3 regions of the Streptomyces sp. AK08-02 genome follow, and region 1 is predicted to be linked to each of the others. Evidence: riboswitches for the same ligand, from Rfam matches in the RefSeq annotation. Region 1 holds a riboswitch; each other region holds the start of a gene.
What was found. Region 1 has a riboswitch for cyclic di-AMP ahead of PV734_RS28475 (transglycosylase family protein). Riboswitches for the same ligand answer to the same signal wherever they lie in the genome.

Region 1 (6,431 bases):
GCAGTTGCTCGACCCGCCGGCTGGCCTGGTCGCGCTCGCGCTCCAGGTCGGCGATGTCGGCGCGCTGGGAGACGTACTGCCTTATCGGGTAGGCGAGGGCCACGATCAGCGAGCAGAGCACCAGGACGAGCAGGGCCGCCCGGCCGGTCAGGCGGGAGCGGCGGGCCTGGCGCTTGGTCTGCGAACGGTAGACGCGGGCCGCCGTCTGCTCGCCGAGCAGCTTGATCCTGGTCGCGGTGGAGAACCGGTCCCGGTTGGTCACTGATGCTCACCTCGCAGCTCTACGCCGGTCACGCCCGCGCGACTGCGTCCTTTCGGCCGGGGGTCCGGGGGTCGTCCCCCGGGAAGGCCCGGTACGGCCATGGTCCCCGCCTCCCGTTCACACGCGCGTACGTCCCCGCACACGGTACGGGACCGGATACGGGGACGTACGTACGACTGGCTATGCCTTAGCCCGGGAAGGCTCAGCCCTTGCTGTGCCCGTGGTCCGCAGAGCGGACGTGGGGAAGGCTCAGCCCTTGAAGCGCGGGAAGGCCGAGCGGCCGGCGTAGACCGCCGCGTCGTCGAGGATCTCCTCGATGCGCAGGAGCTGGTTGTACTTGGCGACGCGGTCCGAGCGGGCCGGGGCGCCGGTCTTGATCTGGCCGCAGTTCACCGCGACGGCGAGGTCGGCGATGGTGACGTCCTCGGTCTCGCCGGAGCGGTGGGACATCATGCACTTGAAGCCGTTGCGCTGGGCCATCTCGACGGCGTCCAGGGTCTCGGTCAGCGAGCCGATCTGGTTGACCTTGACGAGCAGGGCGTTGGCGCTGCCCTCCTCGATGCCACGGGCGAGGCGCTCCGGGTTGGTGACGAAGAGGTCGTCGCCGACGATCTGGACCTTGTCGCCCAGCTTGTCGGTGATGGTCTTCCAGCCGGCCCAGTCGTCCTCGTACAGCGGGTCCTCGATGGAGATGAGCGGGTACGCGGAGACGAGCTCCTCGTAGTACTCGGTCATCTCGGCGGCCGTGCGGGACTTGCCCTCGAACTCGTACTTGCCGTCCTTGTAGAACTCGGACGCGGCGACGTCGAGCGCGAGGCCGATCTGCTCGCCGGGGACGTAACCGGCCTGCTTGATGGCCTCGATGATGAGGTCGAGCGCGGCGCGGTTGGACTCCAGGTTCGGGGCGAAGCCGCCCTCGTCGCCGAGGCCGGTGGACAGGCCCTTGGTCTTCAGCACCTTCTTGAGGGTGTGGTAGATCTCCGCACCCCAGCGCAGCGCCTCGGAGAAGGACTCCGCGCCGATCGGGGCGATCATGAACTCCTGGATGTCGACGTTGGAGTCCGCGTGGGAGCCGCCGTTGAGGATGTTCATCATCGGAACGGGCAGCAGGTGCGCGTTCGGGCCGCCGAGGTAGCGGAAGAGGGGCAGGTCGCTGGCCTCGGAGGCGGCGTGGGCGACGGCGAGGGAGACGCCGAGGATGGCGTTGGCGCCGAGGGAGCCCTTGTTGTCGGTGGCGTCCAGGTCGAACATGGCCTGGTCGATCAGGCGCTGCTCGGTGGCGTCGTAGCCGACGAGCTCCGGGCCGATCTGCTCGATGACGGCGAGGACGGCCTTCTCGACACCCTTGCCGAGGTAGCGGTTGGGGTCACCGTCGCGCAGCTCGATGGCCTCGAAGGCTCCGGTGGAGGCGCCGGACGGGACGGCGGCACGACCGGTGCTGCCGTCATCGAGGCCGACCTCGACCTCGACGGTGGGGTTGCCTCGCGAGTCGAGGATTTCCCGGGCTACGACGACGTCGATGGACGGCACGAGCATCTCCTTTTATGGAATGTGACGCGGGTACGCGGGGCTGCTGAGGCCTCACGGGTACGGGGCCGCGGCGGCTCCGCGTTGATGAGCCTAACCGGCTCGGGGGGATCGGCCAGCCGTCCGACCACCCCATGGACGGAACACGAACGGAACCGAGGGTAAACATTGTTCCTCAGGGAAACAAAAAGCCCCGCCCCGGTGCGTACGGGGGAACACGCACCGGAGCGGGGAGCCCGTGGGGGACGGGGGTGACCCTCACGAGGTCTTCACTATGGAAGGCACGGATGTGAGGGCGCTGTGGTTCACCTTCGAGCGGACTGTACTTCGAGCGGCCTGTCCGCCCCTGGGATCGGCTTTCGACCCTGGGTCAGCTGAGGTGCAGCTGCTGGCCCGGGAAGATGAAGTCGGCGTCGTCGATGATGTCCTTGTTCAGCTGGAAGAGCTTCTGCCAGCCGCCCTTGACGTGGTGCGCCTCGGCGATCGCGCTGAGGCTGTCGCCCTTGACGACCTTGTACTCGCCGTCACCCTTCTTGACCTTCTTGCCGGTCGGGGTGGTGACGGTCTTCTTCGCGGCGGGCCGCTCCTGCGAACGGGAGGCCTGCTGGTTGCCGGTGGAGCGGGTGGAGGTCTCGCTGGAGCCGCTGGAGCTGGAGCCGCCGGACGAGTTGTTGTTGCTCGAACCCGTGCTCGTACCGCTGCCGCTGCTCGAACCGCCGTCGTAGGACGCGCTGGACAGGCCCGTGCCGCAGACCGGCCAGGCACCCTTGCCCTGGCCCGCGAGGACCTTCTCGGCGATGGTGATCTGCTGGGACTTCGAGGCCTGGTCGGCGGTGCCGGCGTATGCCGTGCCGCCGTACGCGGCCCAGGTCGAGGCGGAGAACTGCAGGCCGCCGTAGTAGCCGTTGCCGGTGTTGATGGACCAGTTGCCGCCGGACTCGCACTGGGCGACGGTGTCCCACTCGGCGGAGGTGGCGGCGGAGGCGGAGCCGGCCGCCAGCAGCGGAGCGGCGACAGCGGCACCGGTCACGCCGGCGATGGCGACGACGCGGGTGGCCTTGGACGGACGACGGTGCTTGCCCTTACCGGAAAACAGCATGAAAGATCCCCTCACCGACGCCTGCGAGGTGAGCTGTCGGGTTCGGGCCGGTTGAGTTGCCCGGCCGTACGCCCCTGTCGGGCGGCGTACGGCTTCACCCCGAGCCGCTCCGGACAACTGCCCGGTGCGGCACCTACCTTGGGTCCCCCGCTCCTGCCTACGGCGCTTGACGCGACGACTGTTCCCGTTCGGCCGTTGGCAGGATTCGGCGTTGCGACCGGCGGGGCCCACTGTGGCGGGCGATGACGACCGTAAACAGCTGATCCGATGAAATACAAAGACGATCAGGGCTTCTGAGACCTATCTCTCACCGCATCGATAACGGACATTCAGCGTGAAAACAGGACGTGAACTTCGGTTAGTTTTGCCCGGGTTCGCTACCTACCGCAAGGATCTGACCGGGGAGAACGAGGCCCGAGCTCGCGTCAAGGAAGGCGTCGCTCCCGGCGGTGGATTCGGACTGCTCGCCGACGAGATCCAGAGAGCCGGTGACGTCCCATAGGGCGTCTCCGATGCTCGCCGCGTACGACCCCTCGGCCTTGCCGCGGTGACGGCCGGTACCGGCAGAGGTCTCGGTACTGCCCGCACCGCTCACCTTTTCTGCCTTCTGACCTGATTTGCCAGCATCCCCACCCTTTGCTGCTCCTCCGGGTGAACTGTCGCCTTCCTTCGAACCGTTCGCACCGGGCGACGAGGTGGAAGGGGACGGCGAGGTGGCCGACCCGGCCGAGTCACCGGCGTCGGCGGAGCCGGTGGTCGCCCCGCCGGACGGCGTCGGGGACGGCGACGAGTCCGAACCCCCGGTCAGCGCCGAGGAGCCGGTGGAGGGGGACCCCGAGGGCGTGGGCGACGCCGAGGTCGAGGAGGAGGAAGAGGAGTCCGACCCCGAGCCCGCGATCACTCCCAGGCCCAGACCCGAGACATCACCCTTGTCCGCATCGGCGTCATCCCCGGCCACACCGGTGTCGACGTCGGCCGAGCCGGTGTCCTTGCCGAGCCCGGACAGCAGCGCGCAGGCCTCCCAGGCGCCGGCGCCCTGGTCGGCGAGGATCTTCTCGCCGACGGCTATCTGCTGCGAGCGGCTGGCCTGGTCGGCGCTCGGGGCGAAGGAGAGACCGCCGTACTTCTCCCAGTCCGCCTGGGTCAACTGGAGCCCGCCGTAGTACCCGTTGCCGGGGTTGGCACTCCAGGAGCCGCCGCTCTCGCACTCCGCGACCCGGTCCCAGGTGGTGCCACTGGCCGCGCTGGCGCCGGTCGCGCCGAGCAGCGGGATGGCGATGGCGGAGCCGGCGACGCCGGCCGAGACGAGCAGCGCCGGGGCCTGGCGGGGGCGACGGTGACGACCGTTCCCGGAGAGCATGGGGTTGCCTTTCGCGAGACAGCGGGGACCAGTGCGACGCGTGATGCCGGGCATCGCACTGGTGCACGAACGTAGCCGCAGGCGATCGCCAGTCACAAGTTCATGCCGCAGAGATCACGTGAAGATCACATTGTTGAGGGAGTGTCACCTTCTCGTGATCTTCTACGGTGCCGCCGGCAAGGTCTGGCCGGATTCGTGCACCGGCGTGAACTCGACGGGCAGGGTGCGCAGTCCACGCATGATGAGCCCGCCCCGCCATCGCAACTCGGCCGGATCCGCGGCGAGTCGCAGGTCAGGGAGGCGGGTGAGGAGGGTGGCCAGCGCGCTGCGGCCCTCCAGGCGGGCGAGCGGGGCTCCGAGGCAGTAGTGGATGCCGTGGCCGTATCCGAGGTGCTGGTTGTCCCGGCGGCCGAGATCGAGGGTGTCGGGGTCGGCGAACCGCGCCGGGTCCCGGTCGGCGGCGGCGAGGACGACGAGGACGGGGTCGCCGGCCGCGATGTCCTGCCCGCCGATGCTGACCGGGCGAGTGGCATAGCGCCAGGTGGCCAGCTCGACGGGGCCGTCGTAGCGGAGGAGTTCCTCGATGCCCGTTTCGAGGAGGGAGGAGTCCGCGTCGGCCAGGGACGCCTGGAGGCGGGCGCGCTGCTCGGGGTGGGTGAGCAGGGCGTGGACGCCGTTGCCGATCAGGTTGACGGTTGTCTCAAAACCGGCGAACAGCAGGATGAAACTCATGGCGACGACCTCGTTCTCGGTGAGGTGCTCGCCCTCGTCGGAGGCGCGGATGAGTCCGGAGATGAGGTCCTCACCGGGTTCGGGCACGTCGGACAGCGCCTCGCGCTTGCGGTGGATCAGCTCCGCGAGATAGCTCCGCATCTTCTTCACGGACCGAGCGACCCCACCCCGGGGCCCGCCCCCGTGCCGGATCATCATCCCGGCCCAGTCCCGGAAGTCGTCCTGGTCCTCGCGGGGTACGCCCAGCAGGTCGCAGATCGCGTAGATGGGCAGCGGGAAGGCGAACTCGTGGATGAGATCGGCGGAGCCGCTCGCCGCGAACCGGTCGATCAGCTGATCGGTGAGTTCCTGGACGCGGGGCGCGAACTCGGCGACCCGGCGCGGGGTGAACGCCTTGGCGACGAGCCTCCGCAGCCTGGTGTGGTCCGGCGGATCGATGTTCAGCAGATGGGTCGTCAACTCGGCCTTGCGCTCACCGGGGATACCGGTCTTGCCCTTGGCGTGCGCGGGCTCGTCGTGATGGGCGGGGTTCTTGGAGAGCCGGGGGTCGGCGAGGGCCTGTTTGGCATCCGCGTGCCGAGTGACCAGCCAGGCCTCGACCCCGCTGGGCAACCTGGTCCGGTGCACGGGCGCGTGCTCACGAAGCCAGGCGTAGGCGGGGTAGGGGTCCGTGGCGAACTCCCAGGTGAAGAGTTCGGGAGCGGGCGCGAGGGCGGGCGCCGGAGGCGTGGAGTGGGGCTGGTTGGTCACTCGTCGACGGTATCGGGAGGGGTGGGGAGGTCCGGGAGCGCCTGCTCGCAGGCAGGAGGCCACCCTGCCTGCTCCTCGGTGCCGGCACTCTGCTCATCTATTCGTCGAGCTGTTCATCGAGCTGTTCGTCGAGAGGCTTTTCGTCGAGCCCGAGCTTCTTGGAGAGACGGGCGACGAGGCGGGCGACATGGGCATCGTCACGCGCGTCGTCTCGGGCGTCGTCACCCGCCTCACGGCCGTGGCCACGGCCGCCGTCGCCGTCGCGCTGCACGCCGCGACGGTGTGACCTGTCCGGCTCGGGCTCCCGCTGGTCGAAGCCCCTTCCGAACTCCTGGTCCCCGCGCAGCAGAAGCAGCAGTTCGCGCACCTTCGCCGGATCCCTCGAATCGGACGCTATCCCCAGCCACCACAGTCCCCGGTCGCGAAGAACGAGCCCGAGCAGGTGCGCCGCTCCGAAATCCCCGGCCCTGGCGGCCGTCTCCAGAAACGGTTCCGCCTCCCTCTCCTCGCCCTTGCCCACCAGCAGCCGTCCCAGCTTCCCCGCGGCCTCCGGCTCCCCGGCCTTCACCGCCCGCCGAAACCAGCTCTCCGCCGCTTCCCAGTCCCCGAGGCTCTCCTCCAGCACGCCCAGCTCGAACATGGCCCGCACGTCACCCGCGTCCGCCGCCGCCCCGAAGGCTCTCCGCGCGCCTTCCACGACC
Region 2 (6,431 bases), on a different contig from region 1:
GGGCCACGGCACGGCGTCTGGTCTAGGGGGAGAAGGGGGAGAGGGGCCGCCTGGTCGGCGTTGTCTCACACCACCCTTGTGGCGCCCGCGAGCGGCATCTCGTCCAGAGGTGCCACCCGTACCGGCGCCGACGGGTTCGGGGCGTGGATCATCTGGCCGTGGCCCACGTAGATGCCCACGTGGCTGATGCCCGAGTAGAAGAACACCAGGTCGCCGGGGAGGAGTTCGGACGGTGAGACCCGCTGGCCGGCGTTGATCTGGGCGTAGGTGGTGCGGGGAAGGGAGATCCCTGCGGAGCGGTACGCGGCCTGGACGAGGCCGGAGCAGTCGAAGGCGTCCGGCCCGGTGGCGCCCCACACATAGGGGCTGCCGAGCTTCTGGTACGCGTAGGCGACAGCCGCCGCCGCACGTGAGTTGGGCGCCTCGGCCACTCCGGAGGTCCCGGCCGCACCGGGGGCCCCAGCGACTCCGGTCGCTCCTGATGACCCGAGGCCCTCCCGCGCACTCCCCGACGACCGTGAAGCGTGCCCCCCACCCCAGCCGCCGCCCCAACTGCCACTGCCGCCTTCCGTCGCCAGCCGGGCGCGTTCCTCCGTGGTGAGGCGGGACAGTAGTTGGCGGGCCTCGCCCAGCTTTCCGGTCACGGTCTTCTTGTGGCGGCTCAGCTCGGCCTGACGGGATCTGAGGGTGGCCAGCTCTACGTGGGCGGCCCCGCGCAGCTGCTCGATCTCCCGCAGCTGCTTGCGTACGCGGGCCACGTCCGACGCCTGCCTGGTGCCCGCCCGTTCGGCGAACGCGGCGCCGTCCAGATACCTGTCCGGGTCGTCGGAGAGGGCGAGTTGCAGCGCGGGGTCGAGACCGCCGGAGCGGTACTGCGCCGCGGCCATCGAACCCAGCGCTTCCCGCGCCGAGTTGAGCCGCTCCTCCTTGCGTGCCGCCTCGTCCCGCAGGGTGCCCAGCCGCCGTTCCGCCCGCTCGGCCTTCTCCTTCGCGCCGTTGTACTTCTCGGTGGCGACCTCCGCCTCCTCGTACAGTTTGGTCACCTTGGCCTCCACCTGCGCCGTTGTCAGCTGTGGCTCGGCGTACCCGATGCCGTCGAAGCCGGTCGCCGTCGCCGCGCCCGCGAGGGCGATCGTCGCGGCGGTGCGGGCCGTATTGCCGTTGAGTGAGCGCTGTCGGGGCTTGCGGTGCGCGGCCACGGGGGCGTCACGTCCTTTCGTACGACCGCCACCACGACGACCGCCGGAAGACTGCCTGGGAAGCGGCCCAGGAGGGCGGTGGCGCGTCCGGCGACGGCTCGCACAGGGGGAGCGGTCCGCCGCCGGACTTTCTCGGCGGTGGTGTCCGACTGCCGCCCCTGGCCCGGGCGGCGGTGGGGAGCCGGTCACCTGGTGCAGGACGCTAAACCTGGGGGTGTGGTGAGGTAACGCCATGTACGGAACTGGCCTCAGCCGACCGCCGGGTGACCGCATGCGACCGTGATCCCCTTTCGGCGTCGCCGACTCGCGCAGAGGGCTGACCGATGCGGCGGTTCACGGGGCGCGTGAGGGTTACAGGGTGCTATGGGGTGCATATATGCGAGGTGCCTTCAACCGTAGGGTGCCGGGCGGACACCTCGCTAAGGCCGTACGCCCGGCCCGGTGTCGTACGACGCGGGAGCCGCTGACTAGGCTCCGGCTCATGGACGTACTCATCCATTTCTGCGTCGGTCTGCACATCATCGGCATCGCCTGCCTTTTGGGCGGGTTCCTCACCCAGCTGAAGGCGATGGGACAGGGCACGGCCCGCTTCGTGCCGGCGATGCTGCACGGTGCTTTCACCATGCTGGTCACCGGGGTCGCCCTGGTGGGCCTCAATCAGGCCGACGACCAGCCGGTCAACAACGTCAAGATCGGCCTCAAGCTGGCCCTGCTGATCGTGATCCTCGGCCTCGTCTATGTGAAGCGGGATGACGAGACCGTGGACAAGCGCCTGTTCGGACTGGTGGGACTGTTCACCACCGCGAACATCTTCATCGCAGTGCTCTGGACCTGACCAGCCGAGCTCCCCCGTCGGCTGGTCAGGCCGGGCGCACCACGCTGTGGATCGCGGACTCGCCGTCGTAGAAGATCGACTCCTCGCGGACGTAGGCACCCGGCTTCGGTGCGTGGATCATCATGCCGTTGCCGATGTACAGGCCGACATGGCTGATGCCTTCGTAGAAGAAGACCAGGTCACCGGGTTGGATATCGGAGAGCGAGACGGTTGTCCCAGCGTTCACCTGGTCGTAGGTGGTGCGCGGAAGGCTGACTCCGGCGGCCCACCAGGCGGCCTGGGTGAGACTCGAACAGTCGTATGAATCTGGTCCCGCCGCACCCCAGACATACGGCTTGCCGACCTGTGCGCGTGCGAAGGCGAGGGCCTTCTCGGCCTTGCCGGCATACGAGGAGTCGGGGACCGCGGGGGTGGCGGTGTCCGAAGTGGTGGTGCTCGGTGACCGCTGAGCCGCCGCCGCGTCCTGCCGGCGTCGCTGCTCGGCGGCCTGCTGCTGCCGGGCGAGTTCCTGCGCCTGGCGGCGCGCCTCCGCCTGCTTCGCGCGCTCGATGGCCGCGAGCCGCAGCTTCTCTTCGGCGGTGAGGCGGGTAAGCAGCCGGCGGGCCTGTGCGAGCTTCGTCTGGACGGCGGTCTTCGTCGTCTGCAGGTCGTTCTGGGACTCCGTGAGCGACTCCAGGCTCGCGGTGGCCTCCTGGCGCTTCCGCGTCGTCTCGGCCTGCTGGTTGACGTACTCGTCGACCGTGTCCTTCTGGCGGGCGGTCAGGCGGTCCGTCAGCTGGTTCTGGTCGAAGTAGTCCTGCGGGGTGTCCGCCAGTAGGAACGTCGCCGTGTCGGGGGCGGCCGACCCGGTGCGGTACTGGGCCGCGGCGAAGGAACCCAGCTCCTCGCGCGCGTCGTTGAGCTTCTCGGTGCGCCGGGCCACGTCGTCCATCAGGGCGTCGACACGGCCCTGCTGCCTGACGGCCTTCTCCTTGGCGGCGTTGTACACGTCGGCGGCCGACTCGGCCTGGTGGAAGAGGTCGTCGACCTCCGCCTCGACCTCCTCCATGTTCGGCCGGCCGTCGGCCGAGGGTGCCAGTGGCGTGCCGGGCTCCGCCGACGCGGCGTTGGCGGTCTGGGTCAGCAGGGCTACGGAGGCGGTCAGGGCCGCCGTGGCGAAGGCGGGGGGCCGTATGCCTGCTACGCGCGTTCCCGTAGGACGCGACTTGCGGTGCGACGACGCCAAGGGAGGCGACTCCTTCCACGTTCCGCCTACCGGGTTAGCTGTCGGGTTCGGGCGGGTAATTCGGAAGGGTTGCCCTACGGTCCTTGCCCTGGACGGCAGTCGGACCGATTCACCCCAAGTTCTCGGTGGGTCCCCGGCTCCTGCCGCACGGGGCGGCACGATCGGACTCGGCGGAGGCCGCGCGGCCCGGCGATGTTCGCCGGTGGAGGTCGAGCGGCCTTACGGCACGCTAACCAACGGGTGTGGCTTCTGTGAAGGTTGATGACCGCTATGCCCGATACGTTTTTGTGACCTCGACCCTAAACATGGCTCTTTGAATTCAATTCAGGGTGTTATGGAAGTAATTATCAGGTTGTGTGTAGTGAGGTCTGATCCAGGGCTCGCATCCCGGCTGCGTTGTTTTCGGGGTGGCGGCGGGTTGTCAGTGGGGGCGCCTAGACTCGGAGAGCGATGAGCAGCCTCTTTGACGACAGCTTCCTGGCGGACCTCCAGAGCCCTCGGGCCCACGCGGAGGAGCCCCCGCCACCGCCCGAGGACGAGCATGTGCCGGAGACCGTTCCGGACGATCTGTTCGGCGGGAAGTTCGACGCGCCGCCGGACCGGGACGCGTACTACCGCGACGGCGCCCCGCGCCCCGTGGTGGACCCGGCCGCGCTCCTGGACGGGCTCAACGAGAACCAGCGCGCGGCCGTCGTGCACGCCGACACCCCTCTGCTCATCGTGGCGGGAGCCGGCTCCGGCAAGACGCGTGTGCTCACGCACCGCATCGCGTATCTGCTCGGTGAGCGAGGCGTCCATCCCGGCCAGATCCTCGCGATCACCTTCACCAACAAGGCCGCCGGTGAGATGAAGGAACGCGTCGAGCAGCTCGTCGGCCCGCGCGCGAACGCGATGTGGGTGATGACCTTCCACAGCGCGTGCGTACGGATTCTGCGGCGGGAGAGCAAGAGGCTCGGCTTCACCTCCTCCTTCTCCATCTACGACGCCGCCGACAGCAAGCGACTGATGGCGCTCGTCTGCCGCGACCTGGACCTGGACCCCAAACGCTTCCCGCCCAAGTCGTTCAGCGCCAAGATCTCCAACCTGAAGAACGAGCTGATCGACGAGGAGGACTTCGCCGCCCAGGCGAGCGACGGTTTCGAGAAGACCCTCGCCCAGGCGTACGCGATGTACCAGTCGCGGCTGCGTGAGGCCAACGCGCTCGACTTCGACGACCTGATCATGACGACGGTCAACCTGCTGCGCGCCTTCCCGGATGTCGCCGAGCACTACCGCCGTCGCTTCCGGCACGTCCTCGTCGACGAGTACCAGGACACCAACCACGCCCAGTACGCGCTCGTACGGGAACTCGTCGGAACCTCCGAACACCCGGTGGACGTACCGCCCGGCGAGCACGATCTGCCTCCCGCCGAGCTGTGCGTCGTGGGAGACGCCGACCAGTCGATCTACGCCTTCCGGGGCGCGACGATCCGCAACATCCTCCAGTTCGAGGAGGACTACGCGGACGCGACGACGATCATGCTCGAACAGAACTACCGTTCCACGCAGACGATCCTGAGCGCAGCCAACGCGGTCATCGAGCGCAACGAGTCGCGGCGCCCCAAGAACCTGTGGACCAACGCGGGCGCGGGCGCGCGCATCACCGGCTATGTCGCCGACACCGAGCACGACGAGGCGCAGTTCGTCGCCGAGGAGATAGACCGGCTGACGGACGCGGGCGACGCGAAGGCGGGTGACGTCGCCGTCTTCTACCGGACGAACGCCCAGTCGCGTGTCTTCGAGGAGATCTTCATCCGCGTCGGCCTGCCCTACAAGGTCGTCGGCGGTGTCCGCTTCTACGAGCGCAAGGAGGTCCGGGACGTACTGGCCTACCTGCGTGTCCTCGCCAACCCGGAGGACTCGGTGCCGCTGCGCCGCATCCTCAACGTGCCCAAGCGCGGTATCGGCGACCGCGCGGAGGCGATGATCGACGCGCTGTCCCAGCGCGAGAAGATCAGCTTCCCGCAGGCGCTGAAGCGGGTGGACGAGGCGTACGGCATGGCCTCCCGGTCGACCAACGCCGTCAAGCGGTTCAACACGCTGATGGAGGACCTGAGGACGATCGTGGAGTCGGGCGCGGGCCCGGCGACCGTCCTCGAAGCGGTGCTCGAACGCACTGGCTACCTCGCCGAGTTGCAGGCGTCGACCGACCCGCAGGACGAGACCCGGATCGAGAACCTCCAGGAACTCGCCGCGGTGGCCCTGGAGTTCGAGCAGGAGTCGGTAGCGGCCGCCGAGGCGGGGGAGGCCGATCAGCCCGCCGCCGAAGGTGAGGCGCCGGCTCCGGCAGGGCTCGCCGCGTTCCTGGAGCGGGTGGCCCTGGTCGCCGACTCTGACCAGATCCCCGACGAGGACGACGACGGCTCGGGCGTCATCACCCTGATGACCCTGCACACCGCCAAGGGCCTTGAGTTTCCCGTGGTGTTCCTTACCGGCATGGAGGACGGCGTCTTCCCGCACATGCGTGCTCTCGGCCAGGCCAAGGAACTGGAGGAGGAGCGACGGCTCGCCTACGTCGGCATCACGCGCGCGCGTGAGCGCCTGTATCTGACGCGGTCGTCGTTGCGCAGTGCGTGGGGTCAGCCCTCGTACAACCCGCCCTCGCGTTTCCTTGAGGAGATCCCGGCGGCCCATCTGGAGTGGAAGCGCACGGGCGCGATGGCTCCGGCGACATCCTCGGGCCCGGCCTCCGGGGTGGCGTCGTCGCTGTCGTCCTCCCGCTCGCGCACCGCGGCCTCGGGCGCGTCGGGCTTCGCCACGCGCCGGGGCGGTGTCGAGAAGCCGGTGGTCGCGCTGGCGGTGGGGGACAGGGTCACGCACGACCAGTTCGGTCTGGGAACCGTGGTGGGTGTAAAGGGCACCGGCTCGAACGCCGAGGCGACCGTGGACTTCGGCGAGGACAAGCCGAAGCGGCTGTTGCTGCGGTACGCGCCGGTGGAGAAGCTCTGACCGGACACCCGGGCATCGTCGAGATGCCCGGGTCACGCCGGCGACGCAGGTAAAGGGAGACGGGTTCCGGGAACCGAACGGGATCTACGTCGGGTCGAGGCCGTGGCTGCGGAGCCACGGGAGCGGGTCGATCGCCGAGCCGCCGGCGGGCCGAACCTCGAAGTGCAGGTGCGGTCCGGTCGAG
Region 3 (6,431 bases), on a different contig from region 1:
GCGGCGGGCGAGTCCTTCACCACGCCCGTCTTCGCGGGGCTGTGGACCGACTCCGGGCACGGCGGGGCGAGCCGGGCGTGGCACACGTACCAGCGCGCCTTCGTCGTCCCCGACGCGGACCGGGACCGGCCCGTGCTCTACAACTCCTGGGAGGCCACGGAGTTCGACATCTCCGAGGAGCAGCAGGGGACGCTGGCCCGGCGGGCCGCCGCGATCGGTGTCGAGCTGTTCGTCGTGGACGACGGCTGGTTCGGGGCCCGCACCAGCGACCGGGCCGGTCTCGGTGACTGGACGCCGAACCCGGACCGCTTCCCGGCGGGTGTCAGACCGCTCGCCGAGTACGTGCACGCGCTCGGTATGCGGTTCGGCATCTGGGTCGAGCCGGAGATGGTCAACCCCGACAGTGACCTGTACCGCGCGCACCCCGACTGGGTGCAGTTCCAGCCGGGACGGAAGCGGACGGAGTTCCGCAACCAGCTCGTCCTGAACCTCGCCCGTGAGGATGTCCGCGAGTACCTCTGGCAGCAGCTCGACGGGCTGCTCTCCAGCGCCCCGATCGACTACGTGAAGTGGGACTTCAACCGCTGCTTCACCGACGCCGGCTGGCCGGGCGAGGACTACCCCCAGCGTCTGTGGGTCGACCACGTGCACGGGCTGTACGCCCTGCTGGACCGGCTGCGGGCGGCCCACCCCGGGGTGGCCTTCGAGTCCTGCTCCGGCGGCGGTGGCCGGATCGACCTGGGTGTCCTCGCCCGTACGGACCAGGTGTGGACCTCCGACAATACGGACCCGCTGGACCGCCTCGCCATCCAGGAGGGTTTCAGCCAGATCCATCCGGCGCGGGTCATGGCCGCCTGGGTCACGGACAGTCCGAACACCCAGCTCAACGGCCGGATCAGCTCCCTGCGGTTCCGGTTCGTCAGTGCGATGGCCGGGGTGCTCGGCGTCGGTGGCGACCTCGCCCGGTGGACGGAGGAGGAGCTGACCGAGGCCGGGGAGTGGGTGGGGCTCTACAAGGAGATCCGGCCCGTCGTACAGCGCGGCGACCTCTACCGGCTGCGGCGGCCGACCGGTGGACTGAGCGCGGTGCAGTACGTGCTCGGGGACGAGACCGTCGTCCTCGCATGGCTCCAGGCGCAGCACCACGGTGAGCCGCTTCCGGCGCTGCGGCTGCGCGGGCTCGACCCGTCGGCGACGTACGAATGCCGCGAAACGGGCGAAATTCACAGAGGGGCGGTGCTGCTGCATCGCGGCTTGCGAACCGGGCTGAAGGGTGACCTTGATGCGGCAGTTTTCCGACTGCGTCGCATCTGATGCTTCTGTCCGTTATAGCGCCTTAATTCCAACTCGCCGGGAAATGGGGGTTGCTGTGAATCCGGTGCGTGAGCAGCGTCATATTCGTGACGGTGTGTCGCCGTCATGTTCACGTAATTTCGGCGTGATTAAAGGAAGTTCGAGGGGCTGACAGATCCGGAATTCACGGACAGTGACCGGAAATTCCGGGGAGGATCACAGGAAACCCGTACACAGGGAACCTGAGGCTTGTTTCCGTGCGTCTTGGTCGCTTACGTTCGCCACCAATCCGGACGGACGCCCAATCCTGCCGCCGCCCGGAGCCCGCATCGAACACCCGAGTACGGCAGGAGCGGGGGACCCACAGGTAGAACGCCTGTTCCGGTCTCTGGAACAGGCTTGGGGTTAAGTCACGTTCAGGCGTGGCCGGACATCTCCAGTCCGCACCCGACAGCTCACCTCGCAGGCGACGGAGAGGAATTCGTCATGCCCGCGAAGGGTAAGCACCGCCGTCCGAAGTCCCAGCGATTCACTCGCTCGATAGCCGTCGCCGGAACCGGCGGAGCGGCTCTCGCCCTGCCGTTGCTGGGAGCCACCGGCGCCCACGCGGCCACGGCGGAGTCCACGACTCAGGCTGTTCAGTCGCTTTCGGAAACGGCCAAGTCCGTAACGGCCGATTCCGTTTCCGTGCAGACGGCAAAGACCGAAAAGTCCGCCGCGGCGAAGAAGGCGAGCGTCAGGACCTACGCGGTCCGGGCCGGCGACTATCTCTCGAAGATCGCCCAGGAGGAGAGCGTCAGCGGTGGCTGGCAGAAGCTCTACTCGGACAACCGGACCGCCATCGGTGCCGACCCGAGCCTGATCCACCCCGGTCTGAAGCTGACGATCGGCAAGAAGGCCGCGTCGACCTCCTCGTCCTCCGCGGCTCCCTCGTCCTCCTCGACGTCCACGCGGAAGACGGATTCCAAGCCTGCCGCCGAGAGCGCGACGGCCGAGACCTCCACGACCACCGAGGCCGCCGACACCAGCAGCTCCAGCGGCTTCACCCTCCCCGTGACCGGCGCCACCATCGGCACCGGTTACCGCGTGGCGGGCAGCATGTGGTCCAGCGGATACCACACGGGCGTCGACTTCGTCGTCCCGACCGGCACCTCCCTCAAGGCGGTCGGCGCCGGCACCGTCGTCTCCGCGGGCTGGGGCGGTGCGTACGGCAACCAGGTCGTCATCCAGCTCGCCGACGGCTACTACGCCCAGTACGCCCACCTCTCCCAGCTCTCCGTCTCGGCCGGCCAGAGCGTGAGCGAGGGTCAGCAGATCGGTCTCTCCGGTGCCACGGGCAACGTGACCGGACCTCACCTCCACTTCGAGATCCGCACCACTCCGGACTACGGATCCGACATCGACCCGGTCGGCTACCTCCGCTCGAAGGGTGTTGCCGTCGGCTGACGCACACCTCCCGCACGGACGTCAGTCGAGGCTGTTCACCGAGCACATCGACCGAAGGCCGGACCCCGATCCCGGGGTCCGGCCTTCGGCGTGTTCATGTCCGCGCGTGCGGGTGTGATAGTGAACTCCCCATCCGCGCAAGCGCTTTCCCCTCACAAGGAGCCGCCTCGTGACGACCACTCGCAGAGCCTTCGGAACCCTGGCCGCGGGCGCGGCACTCACCGCGCTCGCCCCGGCCGCGCGCGCCGATGCCGCCACGTGCGGACGCCTCCTCGCCCGCGACGACTTCCGGCACGGCCTCGGCCAGTGGGCCGTCGAACTCCAGGACGGCGGCAGCGTCACGGCGGTCCGAGGTGTCCTGGAGGTCGACGTACCCAGCGGCGCGACCATCTGGTTCAGGCGCGGGCTGCGCGGTCCGTACGTCATCGAGTACACGGCGACGCCGGTCTCGGCGGGCGGGGCGCACGACCGGGTCTCCGACCTGAACAACTTCTGGAACGCCGTCGACGTACGCTCCCCGGACGACCTGTTCGCCACCGCGCGCAGCGGCGCCCTCGCGGAGTACGACTACCTCAAGACGTACTACGTCGGCTACGGCGCCAACACCAACACCACGACCCGGCTGCGCCGTTACGTCGGCGAGGCCGGAGTGCGCCCCTTGGTCTACGACTACACGGAGCCGCTGCTCGTCGCGAACCAACGGCATCGGGTTCGGATCGTCTCGGCCGGATCCACGGTTCGCTGGTGGAACAACGGGCGGCTCGTCTTCGACTACAGCGACCAGGACCCGTACACCAGTGGGCACTTTGCCTTCCGTACGACCTGGAGCCACTTCAGGATCACCGACTTCAGTGTCCGTGAGCTGCGGGTCCCCGTTATTCCGGGTTGACCAACACTTGGCAAGTGGCTTATCTCACCGCGCGTCAACCCCTTCCTACGGTCGCGTAGCTCACATCGGAAGGTGAATCATGGGCCGATGTGGCAGACGATTCGAAAAATGACAGCAGAGCGGTGATCGGGTCGTACGTGGCGGTGGGGGACAGCTTCACCGAGGGCGTCGGCGACCCCGGCCCCGACGGGGCGTTCGTCGGCTGGGCGGACCGCTTCGCGGTTCTGCTCGCAGACCGGCGCCCCGAGGGCGACTTCGACTACACGAACCTCGCGGTACGCGGGAGGCTGCTCGACCAGATCGTGGCCGAGCAGCTTCCCCTCGCCAGGGAGCAGGCGCCGGACCTGGTCTCCTTCTGCGCGGGCGGCAACGACATCATCCGGCCCGGCAGCGACCCGGACGAGGTCGCCGAGCGGTTCGAGCGGGCGGTGATCGGCCTCACCTCGGAGGTCGGCACGGTCATGGTGACGACCGGGTTCGACACCCGCAACGTCCCCGTCCTGAAGCACATGCGCGGCAAGATCGCCACGTACAACGGACACCTGCGGGCCATCGCCGACCGGTACAACTGTCCGGTGCTCGACCTGTGGTCCCTGAAGACCATCCAGGACCGCAGGGCCTGGGACGGCGACCGGCTCCATCTGTCGGCGGAGGGCCACACGCGCGTGGCGCTGCGCGCGGGGCAGATCCTCGGCCTCGAAATCCCGGCCGACCCGGACCAGCCGTGGCCGCCGCTGCCTCCCCGGGGCACCTTGGAGATCCGCCGTGACGACGTCCACTGGGCCCGCGAGTACCTGGTCCCGTGGATCGGGCGGCGGCTGAGGGGCGAGTCGTCCGGGGACACCGTGACGGCCAAGGGGCACCTGTCACCCGACGACATCAAGAGCCGCATCGACTGGGTCGCCTGAGGCGAGTCGTTCGCGTGAGTCGATTGCGGGGCTTCGGCACTTCTCGGCGCCGGGCGGGCACCCGCAGCCCGTCCGGCGCTCGAGGACGAGGCCGTCCAGGCCGAAGCGGGGGTCCGGGGGCGCAGCCCCGGGTCGACGACCAGGTCACTCACCTGGGGCCGGTCAACGCCGCCCGCTCAAGCCCCAGTTCCCCGGCCAGCGCGGCGTCCACCCACTGCTCGGCCCGTGTCCGTGACACCCCGTCGTACGCCGTCAGCTGGACGGCCAGCCCGTCCAGCAGCGCCGTGAGCCGCAGTGCCGTGCCGGCGGGGTCGGGGCACTCGAACTCGCCCGCGGCCACCCCCTCCGCGATGACCTCGGTGATCGCGGCCTTCCAGCGCCGGTCCAGGTCGCCGGCGACCTCCCGCAGCGCCGGGTCGCGCAGGGACACCGCCCAGCCCTCGATCCACAGCCGCCAGCCCTTGGCCTGACCGGTCGGCGCGTACCAGCGCACGGCCGACCGCAGCCGGCGCAGCGCCGGGGAACGGCGGCCGAGGAGTTTGCCCAGGTGCGTGAGATCGGCCTCCGCCGCGTACCGGAACGCGGCGGCGACCAGCTTCTCCTTCGTCGAGAAGTGGTACAGCACCAGCGCGTTGCTCACCCCGAGGACGGCGGCCACATCGGCGATCCTGACCGCCGCCACACCCCGCGCCTCGATCTGCTCGATGGCGGCCCGGAGCAACTCCTCGCGCCGCTCGGCCACGCTCAACCGCACTCTTGCCACGCGGAAACACTAATCCGTCACCGGACACGATGTCGGGCCAGCCCCCGCAATGTCCGTGAATCCCCGCCAATACGGCCGGTTGTCGGCGAAGGCACCCGGAGCCGGGCACCGTCACCGGTACCACCCGAACCTCTCCGCGATCACCGGCAGCCGGTCCTCGACGATCGCGTGCGCAGCCGCCCGCGGAGTCGTCCCGTCGGCCTCCGAGCGCGCGAGCACCTGGTCGATCAGGGCGCGCATCGAGCGCCGGGTGTGCGCGAAGGCCTCCTCGGGATCCGGGCCGATGTCCCCGAACAGCGTCCACCACCACCAGGCGTTCGTCCCGGAGTTGACGACCACGTCCGGCAGTACGACGATGCCGCGCGCGGCGAGCAGGTCCTCGGCCTCCGGCAGCACGGGCATGTTGGCGGCCTCGACGATCCAACGCGCGGTGATCTCCTCCTGGTTCCCGGTGTCGACGGCGTACGAGACGGCCGCCGGCACCAGCACCTCCGCCTCCATGGACAGCCAGGCCTCGCCCGGCAGTTCGCGGTCGCCGGGGCGCAGCACCGACCGGTCCACGGTGCCGTACGCGTCCCGGGCGGCGAGCAACGCTTCGACGTCGAGGCCCGCCGGGTTGCCGATCGTGCCCTTGACGTCGGCGACGGCCACCACCGAAAGCCCCGCGCGCGTGAGGAAGCGTGCCGTGGCCCCGCCCATCGTGCCGAGCCCCTGTACGGCGACCCGTGTCCCGGCGTACGGCACCTGGGCCCGGTCGAGCGCCGCGAGCACCGACTCGGCGACCCCGCAGCCGCCGACCAGCTCGTCCAGCCCGATGCCGTCCACCTCGACCGTGAACGCCTGCGCGAGCCGCTCCCGGGCCACGGTCTCGTCGTCCAGCAGCGGATAGACCGCCTGGATCGACGACACGAGCCCCGCCTCGGTCGCGGCCCGGTCGACGAGGTCCTGGGTGAGGCCCAGGTCCTCGCCCGTGGTCCAGACACTCTCGACGTACGGCCGCATCGCGCGCAGATACCGCACCAGCAGGTCGTACGCCGCCGGGTCCCGGGGGTCGCAGTCGATGCCGCCCTTGGCACCGCCGAGGGGGACGTAACGGCCCTCGGGGTCGTAGTGCAGGGCCTCCTTCATGGTC

Region 2: another riboswitch for cyclic di-AMP. It lies ahead of PV734_RS41825 (NlpC/P60 family protein); the one in region 1 lies ahead of PV734_RS28475 (transglycosylase family protein).
Region 3: another riboswitch for cyclic di-AMP. It lies ahead of PV734_RS18610 (LysM peptidoglycan-binding domain-containing M23 family metallopeptidase); the one in region 1 lies ahead of PV734_RS28475 (transglycosylase family protein).

Annotation. Positions count from the first base shown of each region.
Region 1 covers NZ_JARAZV010000014.1:98,397-104,827, forward strand. Annotated here, with positions in the region: gene PV734_RS28465 (septum formation initiator family protein) at 1-262, opposite strand, end outside; gene eno (phosphopyruvate hydratase) at 512-1,798, opposite strand; gene PV734_RS28475 (transglycosylase family protein) at 2,160-2,888, opposite strand; cyclic di-AMP (ydaO/yuaA leader) riboswitch at 2,892-3,063, opposite strand; gene PV734_RS28480 (transglycosylase family protein) at 3,247-4,248, opposite strand; gene PV734_RS28485 (cytochrome P450) at 4,411-5,730, opposite strand; gene PV734_RS28490 (hypothetical protein) at 5,828-6,431, opposite strand, start outside.
Region 2 covers NZ_JARAZV010000028.1:49,718-56,148, forward strand. Annotated here, with positions in the region: gene PV734_RS41810 (response regulator transcription factor) at 1-26, shown strand, start outside; gene PV734_RS41815 (NlpC/P60 family protein) at 66-1,199, opposite strand; gene PV734_RS41820 (hypothetical protein) at 1,681-2,034, shown strand; gene PV734_RS41825 (NlpC/P60 family protein) at 2,060-3,259, opposite strand; cyclic di-AMP (ydaO/yuaA leader) riboswitch at 3,267-3,442, opposite strand; gene pcrA (DNA helicase PcrA) at 3,710-6,247, shown strand; gene PV734_RS41835 (M23 family metallopeptidase) at 6,332-6,431, opposite strand, start outside.
Region 3 covers NZ_JARAZV010000008.1:232,927-239,357, forward strand. Annotated here, with positions in the region: gene PV734_RS18605 (alpha-galactosidase) at 1-1,314, shown strand, start outside; cyclic di-AMP (ydaO/yuaA leader) riboswitch at 1,618-1,775, shown strand; gene PV734_RS18610 (LysM peptidoglycan-binding domain-containing M23 family metallopeptidase) at 1,780-2,739, shown strand; gene PV734_RS18615 (DUF6250 domain-containing protein) at 2,909-3,628, shown strand; gene PV734_RS18620 (SGNH/GDSL hydrolase family protein) at 3,751-4,536, shown strand; gene PV734_RS18625 (TetR/AcrR family transcriptional regulator) at 4,685-5,299, opposite strand; gene PV734_RS18630 (glutamate dehydrogenase) at 5,411-6,431, opposite strand, start outside.